Regions from separate parts of the Desulfovibrio sp. JC022 genome, predicted to be linked through region 4. Evidence: predicted binding sites of a transcription regulator. Region 4 holds the regulator's gene; each other region holds the start of a gene.
What was found. The regulator sigma-54, encoded in region 4, starts transcription at its own class of promoters, with help from an activator protein. The targets are predictions, from matches to a motif close to CTGGCACGGNNNNTGCTT.
Positions count from the first base shown of each region.

Region 1: the regulator sigma-54 is predicted to act here: its motif matches at 1,731-1,748, upstream of FMS18_RS06260 (glycyl radical protein).
Region 2: the regulator sigma-54 is predicted to act here: its motif matches at 1,678-1,695, upstream of FMS18_RS10715 (NifB/NifX family molybdenum-iron cluster-binding protein).
Region 3: the regulator sigma-54 is predicted to act here: its motif matches at 1,407-1,424, upstream of FMS18_RS11880 (YeiH family protein).

Region 1 covers NZ_VOPZ01000003.1:236,393-239,538, reverse strand. Annotated here, with positions in the region: gene FMS18_RS06265 (sigma-54-dependent Fis family transcriptional regulator) at 2-1,498, opposite strand; gene FMS18_RS06260 (glycyl radical protein) at 1,832-3,146, shown strand, end outside.
Region 2 covers NZ_VOPZ01000006.1:20,097-23,242, forward strand. Annotated here, with positions in the region: gene hypB (hydrogenase nickel incorporation protein HypB) at 1-7, shown strand, start outside; gene FMS18_RS10710 (sigma-54-dependent Fis family transcriptional regulator) at 240-1,574, shown strand; gene FMS18_RS10715 (NifB/NifX family molybdenum-iron cluster-binding protein) at 1,707-2,177, shown strand; gene FMS18_RS10720 (NifB/NifX family molybdenum-iron cluster-binding protein) at 2,179-2,538, shown strand; gene FMS18_RS10725 (iron-sulfur cluster carrier protein MrpORP) at 2,733-3,146, shown strand, end outside.
Region 3 covers NZ_VOPZ01000006.1:291,886-295,031, reverse strand. Annotated here, with positions in the region: gene FMS18_RS11880 (YeiH family protein) at 1-1,338, opposite strand, end outside; gene FMS18_RS11875 (c-type cytochrome) at 1,698-2,021, shown strand; gene FMS18_RS11870 (molybdopterin-dependent oxidoreductase) at 2,154-3,146, shown strand, end outside.
Region 4 covers NZ_VOPZ01000002.1:6,075-9,220, forward strand. Annotated here, with positions in the region: gene FMS18_RS02990 (PTS sugar transporter subunit IIA) at 1-436, opposite strand, end outside; gene raiA (ribosome-associated translation inhibitor RaiA) at 440-976, opposite strand; gene rpoN (RNA polymerase factor sigma-54) at 1,028-2,443, opposite strand; gene lptB (LPS export ABC transporter ATP-binding protein) at 2,763-3,146, opposite strand, start outside.

The DNA.
Region 1 (3,146 bases), on a different contig from region 4:
CTTAATAATCGTCCTCGATTCCAAGCTGCTGAATCTTATAGCGCAGCCCAGCCCCGGTAATCTGCATAATGCGGGCGGCCTTGGCGACGTTGCCTCCGGTAAGACGCAACACATTGCGGATACATTCGGTTTCATACTTCTGCACGCAACTTTTAAGCGGCACCACACCATTGCGCCGCACCAGACTGTAATCAAAAAAGTTTTTCCCGAGCAAAGAGTCATCCGCTTGCGGCGCGGGTGTAGGAGTAGGCGCGAAAACAGGCGAGATAAAACTGCTCTCGCTGGCTTCCCTGAAATGCCGGGGCAAATTTTCCCTGCTGATTGAAGAACTATCCCCAAGAAGGGCCATGCTGCCCTCAATTACGTGCAGAAGCTCACGCACGTTTCCAGGCCAGTCGTAATCAAAAAACATCTGCACAACATCCGGTTCAACCCCGATCAGACCAAGCCCGCTTTTCTGCTCCGAGCGTTCAATAAAAGTCCGGGCCAGCACCGAGATATCCTTCTTTCGTTCACGCAAAGGTGGAACAGCCAAACCGACCACGGCAAGACGATAAAAAAGGTCGCTACGCAGGATGCCTTGACTCACGGCATTGAGAGGAGCTTCGTTAAGAATGCTGACCACCCGCACATCCACAGGAATTTCTTTTTGCGAACCGAGACGGCGAACCCGCTTTTCCTGCAACACACGCAGTAACTTGGCCTGCAAGCCCAGAGGCATGGAATTAAGTTCATCCAGCAGCAGGGTACCGCCATCAGCCTCTTCGAACAGGCCGGGCTTGTCCGGGGCATCGGTGTAGGCTCCTTTGGAAGTACCGAAAAGTATGGCTTCCAGCAGATTCTCCGGGATGGCCGCACAGTTCTCGGCAATGAAAGGTTTATCCTTGCGCTCGCTTTCCATGTGAATGGCCTGTGCAAAGACCTCCTTACCTGTTCCGCTCTCCCCCCAGATCATGACGTGCGATGAAGATTTAGCGGCAGTGCGGGCTTCACCCAGCACCTCGCGCAGGGATTCATCCTCCCCCACAAGGGATTCAAAGGTGTAGTAGGAAGAATTGTTGCGGGAAGCTGATTTACGGGCCTTTCTCTTGGGATCACCCAAAGGCACCGATCCGGTCCAGAGAGTAAAAGCGATAACCCCGTCCTTGCGCCCTTGATTGTAAAGCGGGAAAAAATCGGAAACAGTCCCGGCAAGATAATTATTAGTCGTCTTGTAAAGATAGCTTTTCTTGAGGATAGGCTCGCTCAAACGCAGACATTCTACAGTGGGAATACAGTCCAGCTCGTGGGGCACATACAGCTTGGTGATATGCTGGCCTTCAACGTGAATACGGGTAAAACCGTCCGCCCTGCGCTGGATGGGATTCATATACTCGCAGTATCCTTCAGCATCCACCACAGCCACGCCCACCCCCAGATCATCCCAGATGGCAATCATTTCGGGAGTCAGCACATTACGACGACTGACATTAAAAAACTTGTCCTTGCTAAAATACATTTTTCACAACCTCTCTCTTTTCCCGGAAAGCCCAAAACCAATTTGAACATCCGGCTGCTGATTGGGTCGATAAATAAAAAAATATTTTTTAGCAAACTAAAATTTTCTTCGAAAAAGAAAAATTTCTTTCTTTTTACTTTTTACACCTCCATCCACAAATACTAAAGATTGTGCACAATTAAACACTTTTATTAAAGAGGTTTACAATGTTTTTTACCCTCGAAAAACGTCTCTGGCACAGCCCGTGCTAGTGACGAAATTAACAAGCGAACGCTTAACACTTTCAATCTACCTAAAATACCAAAAACAATAGCACAATCACAGGAGATGGAAATGAATACAACCCTGTCTGCAAAAGAAGAGACCCAGACTGCCCAAGGTTACGGCATTAACTGGGATACAGCTGAAGACCGCGCCAAGGAACTCAAAGATTTTCTCATGAACGCTCCGCAGGTCATGGACCCTGAGCGTCTCAAGTTCCTGAACGAAGTTTATGAAAAACATCAGGGTGAACCTGTAGTATATATCCGCGCTAAAGTTCTGGAACGCGTCCTGACCCAGAAGAAAATTTTTCTCGACGGCAACCCCATCGTAGGTACCCTTACAGGTGTCCGCGCCGGTGTATACGCCTACCCAGAATGGAACGTATCCTGGATCAAAGAAGAAATGCAGATGGCCAAAATGGCCTCCCTCGGCGAGATGAAAATCCCCGCCGAAACTCAGGAACTTCTGGAAAGGACCTACAAACTCTGGAAAGGCCGCACCTGCATCGACCAGAACAACAAAATGTACAAAGAAAAGTTCGGTGAAAGTGCCAAGAAGTACGCCAAAGCCGGCATGTACTACGAGAACGTTTCCGTTGCTTCCGGTTCCGGTATCGCCGACTACGGCATGGTGCTGAACAAAGGTCTGCGCCACCTCATTGATGACGTAAGAACCCGTCTTACCGAGTGCCCCAACACCCTTGCAAACAGAGACAAAATCGATCTCTACCGCTCCATGCTGATCACCTTTGACGCAGTAATCAAGCACTCCCACCGTTACGCTGACCTTGCAGAGCAGACCGCAGCAGAAGAGTCCGATCCCAAAGTAAAAGCAGAACTGCTGGAAATCGCAGAAGTCTGCCGACGCGTGCCCGAACATCCGGCCCGCAACTTCCGTGAAGCGATCCAGTCCTTCTGGTTCACCCACCTCTGCGTGGCTACCGAACAGATGGCCTGCGCTGTCTCCCCCGGACGTTACGGCCAGTACATGTACCCCTTCTTCAAAAAAGACATTGATGAAGGCAACCTGACCCGCGAGCAGGTCCTGACCATGCTCAAGTTCCAGTGGATTCGCCACCTCGAACTTGGTGAATATCAGGGTAACTCCTACGCGCTGACCCTTTCCGGCCACACCGGACAGTCCATGACCATCGGCGGTGTGGATGCAAACGGCGATGATGCTTCCACCGAACTGGAAGAGCTCATGCTCGAAACTCAGGTTCAGATGAAGAGCATCCAGCCCACCCTGACCCTGCTTTATCATCCGAAGCTCAAAGACTCCTACATGCAGAAAGTTGTTGAATGCGTGCGCGGCGGCTCAGGCCAGCCCCAGATTCTGAACAACAACGCTGTTATCCAGCGGACCCTCGCCCGTTTTGCGCAGT
Region 2 (3,146 bases), on a different contig from region 4:
GAAGTAATAATTGCCTCCGGCGGCCCTGCCGGGGGCCTTAAACCCTTTTTGTAAAAAGGGTTTAAGAATCCCAAAAACTTTTAACAGTTTTAAATTGGGTAGCTACGAAAACTTTCCCTTTAAAATGACGCTTTGTATTAGCAGAGCGAAGCTTATCAAAAGGTTTTGAAAAGGGGAGTCCAGAGGGGAAAAACTTTTGCAAAAGTTTTTCCCCTCTGGCCGCCGGAGGCAAATAAATCATGAAATTCCCTAGTAACCTACCGTGTTCGGCTGTTCTTGACTCTTTAGCAGACGGAGTATTTACGGTAGACCGGGACTGGAACATCACTTTCTTCAACGAGGCAGCCAGCCGGATCACCGGAGTGGATGCTGAAGAAGCGGTGGGCTCCAAATGCTGGGACGTCTTTCACTCCAGCCTCTGCGACGGCGACTGCGCCCTGCGGGCCTGCATGAAAGATTGCGGTCGCATCTCCAACAAATCCATATTTTTCATCCACGCAGACGGACGCAAGGTTCCGGTTTCCATCAGTGCCGCGCCACTTGTTGACGGCGATGGTAACCTCATCGGCGGCGTGGAAAGCTTCCGCGACCTGACTGATATCCAGATGATCCGCCGCGAGGTGGAGGAGTCATGGCGCTTTGAAGATATCATCGGCAAAAGTACCCAGCTTGGAAAAGTCTTCTCCATCCTGCCGCAAGTCAGCAAAAGTGAGGCAACCGTTCTGCTGCTGGGCGAATCCGGTACCGGTAAAGAACTTTTTGCCCGCGCCATTCACAACCTCAGTGAGCGCAGTCAAGGCCCGTTTGTAGCTGTAAACTGCGGAGCACTGCCCGACAACCTGCTCGAATCCGAGCTTTTCGGATACAAGGCAGGGGCATTCACCGATGCCCGCAAAGACAAGGCCGGACGGTTTGAACTGGCCGCAGGCGGCACTATTTTTCTGGATGAAATCGGGGATATGCCCGCCAAACTACAGGTCAAACTGCTGCGCGTGTTGCAGGAAAAGACCTTTGAGCCTCTGGGCGCGGTACAAAGCGTAAAGGCCAATGTACGTATTGTGGCCGCCACAAATAAAAATCTGGTAGAACTGGTGGAAGAAGGAAGTTTCCGGCAGGATCTTTACTACCGCCTCAATGTAGTTACCCTCAAACTTCCTGCACTCAAAGAACGGGTCGAAGATATTCCGCTTCTTATCAATCACTTCGTCAACAGACTTAATGCCCTGCAAGGCAAAGATATCGACGGTATTTCCGAAGACACCCTGCACATCCTCATGCGTCACCCCTTCCCCGGCAACGTACGGGAACTGGAAAACATCCTTGAATTCGCCTTTATCCTCTGCCCCTCGGGTTTCATTCAGGTAGAACACCTGCCTGAATATTTACAGCCCCAGTCCAAAGAAACCGCCCCCCACGAAGATACGCCCCTGACCATGGACGAAATAAAATGCATTGCCGTACACCGCGCCCTTGACCGCAACAACGGTAAAAAAATGGCTACCTGCCGCGAACTGGGAATTTCCAAAGACACCCTGCGCCGCACCATCGCCCGCTGCAAAGAAGTGGGCGCATAACTAGTCCTACCCTTCTGCTTTTCGGCTAAATATGAGCCAAAGCCAACTGCCGACACGCACACACAAATCACCCAACACCCTGTTATAGTTGTCATTTATATCTATGGCACAGACTATGCCTTATAGCTGTCCATGAGAGGAAACGAAGGACGCACAAATAATTCTACGCTGCTTTGTTTGGCTTGTTATGAAGACAGGCTGGCCTCTGTATTTGATAATGCCCCGGACCTTAAATTGTTCAGGGTGGAAGACAATAAAATTTGCCCCGCAGGTTACCTATCCCTTCCCTCAAAAGACCCAAAGGACAGGACATCCGCCATTATGACCTGCGGGGCAACATTTTTAATATGCGGTGCAATCTGCGGTTGCACCATGAATGAACTGGAACAGGCCGGAGTCAGGGTTATTCCGTGGATCACGGGAATGACAGACCAGGTACTCGCGGCCTATCAACAGAACTGTCTGGAAAATCATGTCATGCCCGGATGCCGCGGCAGGGGCAGATGCGGACAGGGGAACAGGGGCTTCAGGGCCAGAAAAACCGCGCAGGAAGCAATGCATCCTAACGGACCGACCCTGAACTCAGCGCAAAGGAGTAAATAATATGAAAATCGCCATCAGCTGTCAGGGCAACGATCTCAACGGTGATATCGACCCTCGTTTCGGTCGCGCAAAAGGCTTTCTGGTCTGTGATACCGACGCTGACACTCAGGAATACATAGACAACACCCAGAACCTGAATGCCGCTCAAGGTGCCGGAATCCAGTCCGCCCAGAACGTGGCTGCCACAGGTGCCACTGCGGTCATCACCGGCCATGTAGGCCCCAAGGCCTTCACCGCCCTTGATAAGGGTTCCATCAAAATCTACCTCATCGGTGGCGGAACTGTTGCCGAAGCTCTGGCCTCATTCAAGGACGGCAAGCTTGAAGCAGCCGAGGACGCAGACAAACCGGGCCACTGGTAATATTTTTTGCATCCTGTTCAGTCATGCCTCTTCTCCTCTCCCTTGCTCTGCGGGCATGACTGAACCATCCCAGCCATTGACAAGTCAGGTTCACGTCTTAGTTTACCATGAAATGTCTACTGTAACAGATTGAAAAAATCTGTTTTTTTTATAATGACAACCCCCTCTGCCAGTGAGGGGCAGGAGATTGATATATGAGCGATCACGCATGCGGAAGCTGCTCTTCCTCCGGATCAGGATGTTCTTCTCAGGGCTGTGCACCTGAAGACATGAAACTGAAAAAAGCCCTTTCCAGAATCAAACACAAAATCGTGGTTATTTCCGGTAAAGGCGGCGTAGGTAAAAGTACTGTGGCAACCAACATTGCTGTAGCCCTTTCCCTTGCCGGGAAACAGGTCGGTCTGCTTGATGTTGACGTACACGGCCCCAGTGTCCCCCGGTTGCTCAGCCTTGAAGACCAAAAGCCGCATATCGGCCATGAAATAATTGAGCCTATCTCCTGGTCCAGCAATCTCTGGGTTATGTCCCTCGGCTTTATGCTGCCCAGTAAAGACGATCCGGTCATCTGGCGCGGCCCGGTAAAAATCGGCCTGATCAAGCAGTTCGTG
Region 3 (3,146 bases), on a different contig from region 4:
ACCGATCAGCACGTTCTGGATCATTTTAATGGTCGCCGCTACGTAAAGAGCCTTTTCAGAAAGGAAGGCCCCGGCTGCTGCAACAGCCCCGGTGGCGTCGATGGTTCCGCCCATCCATGCTCCGCCGAGAATGAAAGGCATTCCGGTGCCTTTGATGATGGCGGGCATGATGATCATCATGACGGAAGTGAAGACAAGGGAAAGGCCGATTGCGAGGGTCAGCTCTTCTTTCTTGGCCTTGCATGCCGCAGCCGCTGCAATGGCTGCGGAAGTACCGCAAACGGACATGTCGGCGGAGATAACCATGTTCAGGGTTTTAGACGGTATCTTAATTACTTTCTGACCGAAGATGAAGGTAGTGATCAGAACAACCGGGGTGACAACCCAGGCTACAAAGATACCGGGGATACCGATGGCCACAACTTTGTTGAACAGGACTTCCGCACCTAGCAGAACAAGTCCGGTCTTAATGAAAAATTCAACCTGAAGAGCTTTCTTGGCCCAAGTCGGGGTTCCGATGGTGTTGGAAATAACCAGACCGATGGCAATAGCCCAAGCGGCATATCCGATACCGTACTGTTTCATGGTCGCCTGATTGGCCATGAGATAAGAAGCGACGGCAATAACGAAAACCAACCCGAATCCTTTAAGGAATTGTTTGGCATCACCGTCGATGAAGCGCATTCCCACTGCAAAGAAGAGTCCGAATCCGATCATCAAAGCCAATAGTGAAGGGATCAGGTTGTACGGCTTATTTTTGATTTTTTTCTTGGCAGATGATTCCTTGGCGCGCAGTTTCAGCCATGTTTCAATAGAAGCGGAGGTTTCTGCGTTAAGCTTGGCATCTTTGAATCCGGCTTGTTCAGCTTTGGACTGTGCAATGAGAGCTGCGCTTTTGGCTGCTGCTGTTGCGGCTTTTGCCTTTTCATATTTGGGCATGCCCGCTGCGTTTTTGATATCAGCCTGTTCCTGAGTCTGGATGAAAGCGTCCAGCGGGTTGGTTGTCCACTTTTTGGGTTTAGCCATGAAAGACTTGATGGCTTCACCAACAGGCTGGTTTTTGGCCTTGATTTTTTCTTTGGCGGTCTGGGCCTCGTACCATGCTATGGTTTTAAAGGGAGCACGGGCAGCTTCCTCGGTCATGATAGTGTTTTGTTTTGCGAACTTGGCTTCCATGTCCGCGGGCTTATTGTTGAAAAAGATTATTGCGCCGATGGTCAGGATCAGGAATCCCAGCCAGATGGCCCAGTAATCTTCTTTTTTCCATAGGTCGGACCATGAGCTTGCTGCTTTGTCGACTACGACATCACTGCTCTGCTTAACTGCGTTTTCTGCCATTTTTTTACATATCCTCCAAATTTATTTTCAAAACAGACCGTGGTCTGCCTGTATCCTGATGGCTGTAAAAGCAAAATGCGGGCCAAAAGATATATTTTTGTAAGACACTGATAATATTGAATGTGTTGTGGGTGCAGTGCTTACTTTGGATTGCACTTGCTGTATGTGGGGTGCAAAGCTGAGTTTTCAGTTTCGGGTGTCATCGGGTGGAGCTATGGGTTTGTGTGCGTTTTATCGTTGACACCTATACCCCGTATGGGTATCTTAGAGTTGAAGAGTTCGCTAAAAAAACATCTCTTTCGCTTTAAAAAATGAGAAGGGGATGTTATGGGTTAAGAAAATAATTATGGAGGTTTCTAATGAATCGTAAGGTGATAGGTATTTTGATTTGTGCCCTCATGGTCCTGTCTATGGCCAGCATGGCTACCGCTTTCGGCGGTGGTAATGCCCGTAAAGGTAAGTTTCTTTACCGCAAACATTGCCGTTCCTGTCACGGCCAGACAGCATCCGATTTAAGCCCCAGCACCAAGACTCAGGCAGAGTGGACCGCTATGTTCTCCGACACTTCCAAGATCAAGTGTTCCCCTGAGTGGAGCAAGGTGAAGGAAAAGGACATCAACGATATTTTTACTTACCTGCATGATTACGCCAAGGATTCTCCGTCTCCGGCCAAGTGCAGCTAGTGTTTAATCCGCAGATGATTACTTAAGTTTATCATCTTTGCACCTAGGTATTCATTTCCTGTGCGGTGGGAATGACCTTTCCCCCGCACAGCAATCTTAACTCCTTTCCCCTTGATCAACATGGAGGTGGAAGTGGCTAAAGACAAGACCAGGCTTTCCCGCCGCGACTTTTTCAAGGCCTCCGGGATGCTGGCCGCTGCCGCAGCCGGGAGTGCTCCCGTTCTGGGCGGACTGCAAACAGCGTCCGCGCAGGTCAATAATACATCAGGTGACTGGGAATCCGCTTTCTCGGCCTGTGACATGTGCTTCAACAAGTGCGGCTGCATCGCCCGTGTTCAGGACGGTGTAATCAAGAAACTCGATCCCAACCCCAAATTTCTCAAATCCAGAGGTATGCTCTGCGCCCGCGGCAATGCCGGGGTAGCACAGATGTATGATCCTGACCGCTTAAAGCACCCCCTGCTTCGCAAGGGCGAACGCGGCGAGGGTAAGTGGCAGCGCATTCCGTGGGATGAGGCCATCGACCTGATGGTTGAGAAGATGCAGGATATCCGCAAGAAGTATACCCCCTGCGGGCATCTCTTTTCTGCCGGGGCCGACCTGCAATCCCAGTTCGTGGGCCGTTTTGCCGAAGTTTACGGTTCCTATAACGTGACTTCCCACGAATCCCTCTGTCTCCTTAGCGGAAGCCGTGCTTTTCTCGATACCTTCGGCGAAGTTCCTTTTGCCGACGTACTCAACAGCAAATATATCATCATGGCCGGGGCTAACCGCTTTGAAGCTCTGGTCACGCCGGATTCCATCGATCTGATGACCGCCATGCAGAAAGGCAGCAAGCTGGTGGTGCTTGATCCGCGCTACACCAAGACCGCAGCTTTGGCAGATGAGTGGTATCCCATCCGTCCCGGTACGGATATGGCTTTCATGCTTGCGCTGGCCCATGTCATTATTGATGAAGAACTTTACGATAAGAAGTGGATCGCCGATAAAACTTACGGCATCGACCAGCTTCGTGAACATGTGCAGAAGTACGATCCTCGGTTTGCCGCTGAAGAATGCGGTATCCCGGCGCAGGATATCGCCCGCATCGCCCGCGAGCTGGCTGCTGCTGCTCCGGCTTCTATG
Region 4 (3,146 bases):
GAAGTTTAAGCAAATCCTGCTTATCCCCGGTATCAATAAACGCCTGCCGGAAAGCTTCATCTTTAAGCTGCCGGGAAATCTGCGCCAGCACCTTCAAATGAGCACCGGCCCCCTGCTCGGGGGCCAGTACCATAAAGAATATCTTACATGGCTGCATGTCCAGAGATTCAAAGTCGACTCCCTCGCTGGAGCGGCCGACAACTACGACAATCTCTTCAAGACATTCCAGTTTACCGTGGGGGATGGCTATGCCATCCCCGATTCCGGTTGTTCCAAGTTTTTCACGATCATTAAGGACCTTAAGGGCATTTTCCACATCCACTTCCAGACCTGCGTCCTTGAGGGTGGAAACCATTTCTTTCAGAACTTCACTCTTATCAGAGGCCTGTAGTTCATGAACAACAAGGTCCTTCGCCAAATTATCAGTTATATTCATCAGTTAGTATCCCGGGTCAATTAAACCGAAATCGCCATTATTGCGGCGGTAGATTACATTTATAGCTTCGTTATCCGCATTGCGGAATACGAGGAATTCATGGTCGAGAGTCTGAAGCTGCTCTGCGGCTTCATCAATACTCATAGGCTTGGGAACAAAAGAGTCGGACTCGACAATTACAGGTTCCCTGTACTCTTCCTCTCCATAGCTGAGAATATCCATACGGGCAGGAGCTGCGTCCTTACGCCTGTGACTTCTCATCTTTTCATTTGCGCGGCGAAGCTGGGCTTCTAGCTTGTCCAGAACCATATCCACGGTGGAATACATGTCCTCGGACACTTCGTAAGCTGAGACATGTAAATGGTCGGAGGTAAAAACTACTTCCGCAACATGCCTGAACTTATCAACTGACAGATTCACCTGCATATCAGTATTGTCAGGGTTGCTGACGTACTTTACCAACTTGGAGAAACGGCTGTTTGCATATTCCTTAAGATGTTCGGATGCGTCGAAATTCTTAAAAGTAAATGCTACGTTCATAAAGAGCCTCCTTAGTAAGGGGTGAATATGCGTTGATTTCTCCGGACTACATTAGAATACCTTTTTCCTCTTGGATGAGGAGAGTATCCCCATTGCAGTCCTGTACTTGGCTACGGTCCTTCTGGCTATATTGACTTCCAGCTTCTCTTTGAGAATCTCAGCAATCTTCTCGTCGCTGAGGGGCTTCTTTCCGTCCTCTTCGCCGATCAACTTTTTGATCGTCGCCTTGACGGACTCGGAACCGACCTGAGATCCGTCATCCAGACCGAGAGCACTATTAAAAAAGAACTTAAGTTCATAGATTCCATGCGGAGTAGAAACATACTTATTAGTAGTGATTCGACTCACAGTGGATTCATGCATCTCGATGTCTTCCGCAACCTCCTTAAGGATAAGCGGTTTTAACTTGGTGACACCGTGGGCGAAAAATTCGCGCTGAAACCTCACTATGGATTCAAGAACTTTATATAAGGTGCGCTGCCGCTGGTACAGGCTCTTCATCAGCCATTGTGCGGAACGCATCTTGTCCTGAAAATATTCCTTATCATCTCCCTTGGTTGATGCCAACGTCTCCACATAAAAAGCATTCATCTGCAATTTAGGAAGACCGTCTTCGTTCAGAACTATGACAAAATCACCATCATATTCATAAACATAAGCATCCGGGCTGACATAGAAAGAGTCTCCACCTGAAAAACTTGCTCCGGGCAATGGATCAAGTGTCTGCATCAGATCAAGGTAACTCTTTAAATCCTCCATGCTGAGCTTGAACTTCCGAGCCAGCGGCTTGTAGCGTTTCTTCTCAAGATCATCCAGATGGTCCCGGACCAACGAGACCAGAATCGGATCATCATCAAGCTTCAATGCTTCCAGCTGGATAAGCAGACATTCCTGCGGAGTCCTTGCCGCCACGCCTACCGGATCGAAACGCTGGATGCGGTGAAGCACCTTTTCCACGTCTTCGATTTCAGCATAGCATGTTTCACATACTTCTTCCAAGTCTATCCGTAAAAAACCTCCCGAACTTAAATTACCCATAAGGCATTCGCCGATGGTCTTTTCTTCGTCGGTAAAATCAGAGAGGCTCATCTGCCAATGCAGATGCCCTTCAAGAGAAGCCGTCTTGGTCAGACGCGTTTCAAATGAAGTTCCTTCTTCATAAGATTCAGACTCGCGGGAAGCAGACTGCTTTGATGTGCTGGAGAATTCACCGAGATAGTTTTCCCACTCGGCTTCCTTGGAAATTTGTGCCTCTTCGGCCGTAGCGGTGCCTGCATCAGCATCAGCAGCGTCAGTTCTCTCCTGCGCTTCAGCTTCTTCAAGAATAGGATTCTCCATAAGCTCCTGATGGACACTATCCACCAGTTCCAGACGGGAGAGCTGCAACAACTTGATCGCCTGCTGCAACTGAGGAGTCATAACCAGCTGTTGAGTAAGCTTTAATTGTTGTCTAAGTTCCAATCCCATATATTCAGGCCACCTTATATTAGTCTCAAACTCAATTTATTTCAGTTAGTTGCACACCAAAGCAATAAAAAAAAATTTTATTAAACCTCAGCCTTGATTTGACTATGCCACATCCCATTACAAGATGCAACAAAGACCTCTGAATTATCTGATATTTAAGGATTTTTTACATACAGAATTTGTATATGAAAAAAGTGTACCAATGTTCGGGCAGACTGTAAATCAACAATGCCAAAATTAATCAAACTTTAGCCCAAAAAAGAGCCGGACTTCAAAAAATGAAGCCCGGCCTGAAAAACAAAATTAGCGTAAAAAACGACTACAAACTAAAACTATCACCCAGATAAAGCCTGCGTGCCTTGGTGTTCTTCACAATATTTTCCGGTGAACCGTTAAGGATAACCCTACCCTCGTAAACAAGATAGGCCCGGTCACAGATGGAGAGTGTTTCACGCACGTTGTGGTCAGAGATCAGAATTCCCAGCCCCATATCTTTCAGTGAAGAAATGATGTCCTGAATATCAATTACTGCGATGGGATCAATCCCCGCAAAGGGTTCGTCAAGCAGAATGAACTTCGGATTGTTAATCATGGCCCGTGCAATCTCAAGACGGCGGCGCTCACCACCGGAAAGATACATGGCCTTCTGGTCTGCCAAACGCAGAATACCCAGTTGGTCAAGCAGTTCATCCGCCCTTTTCGG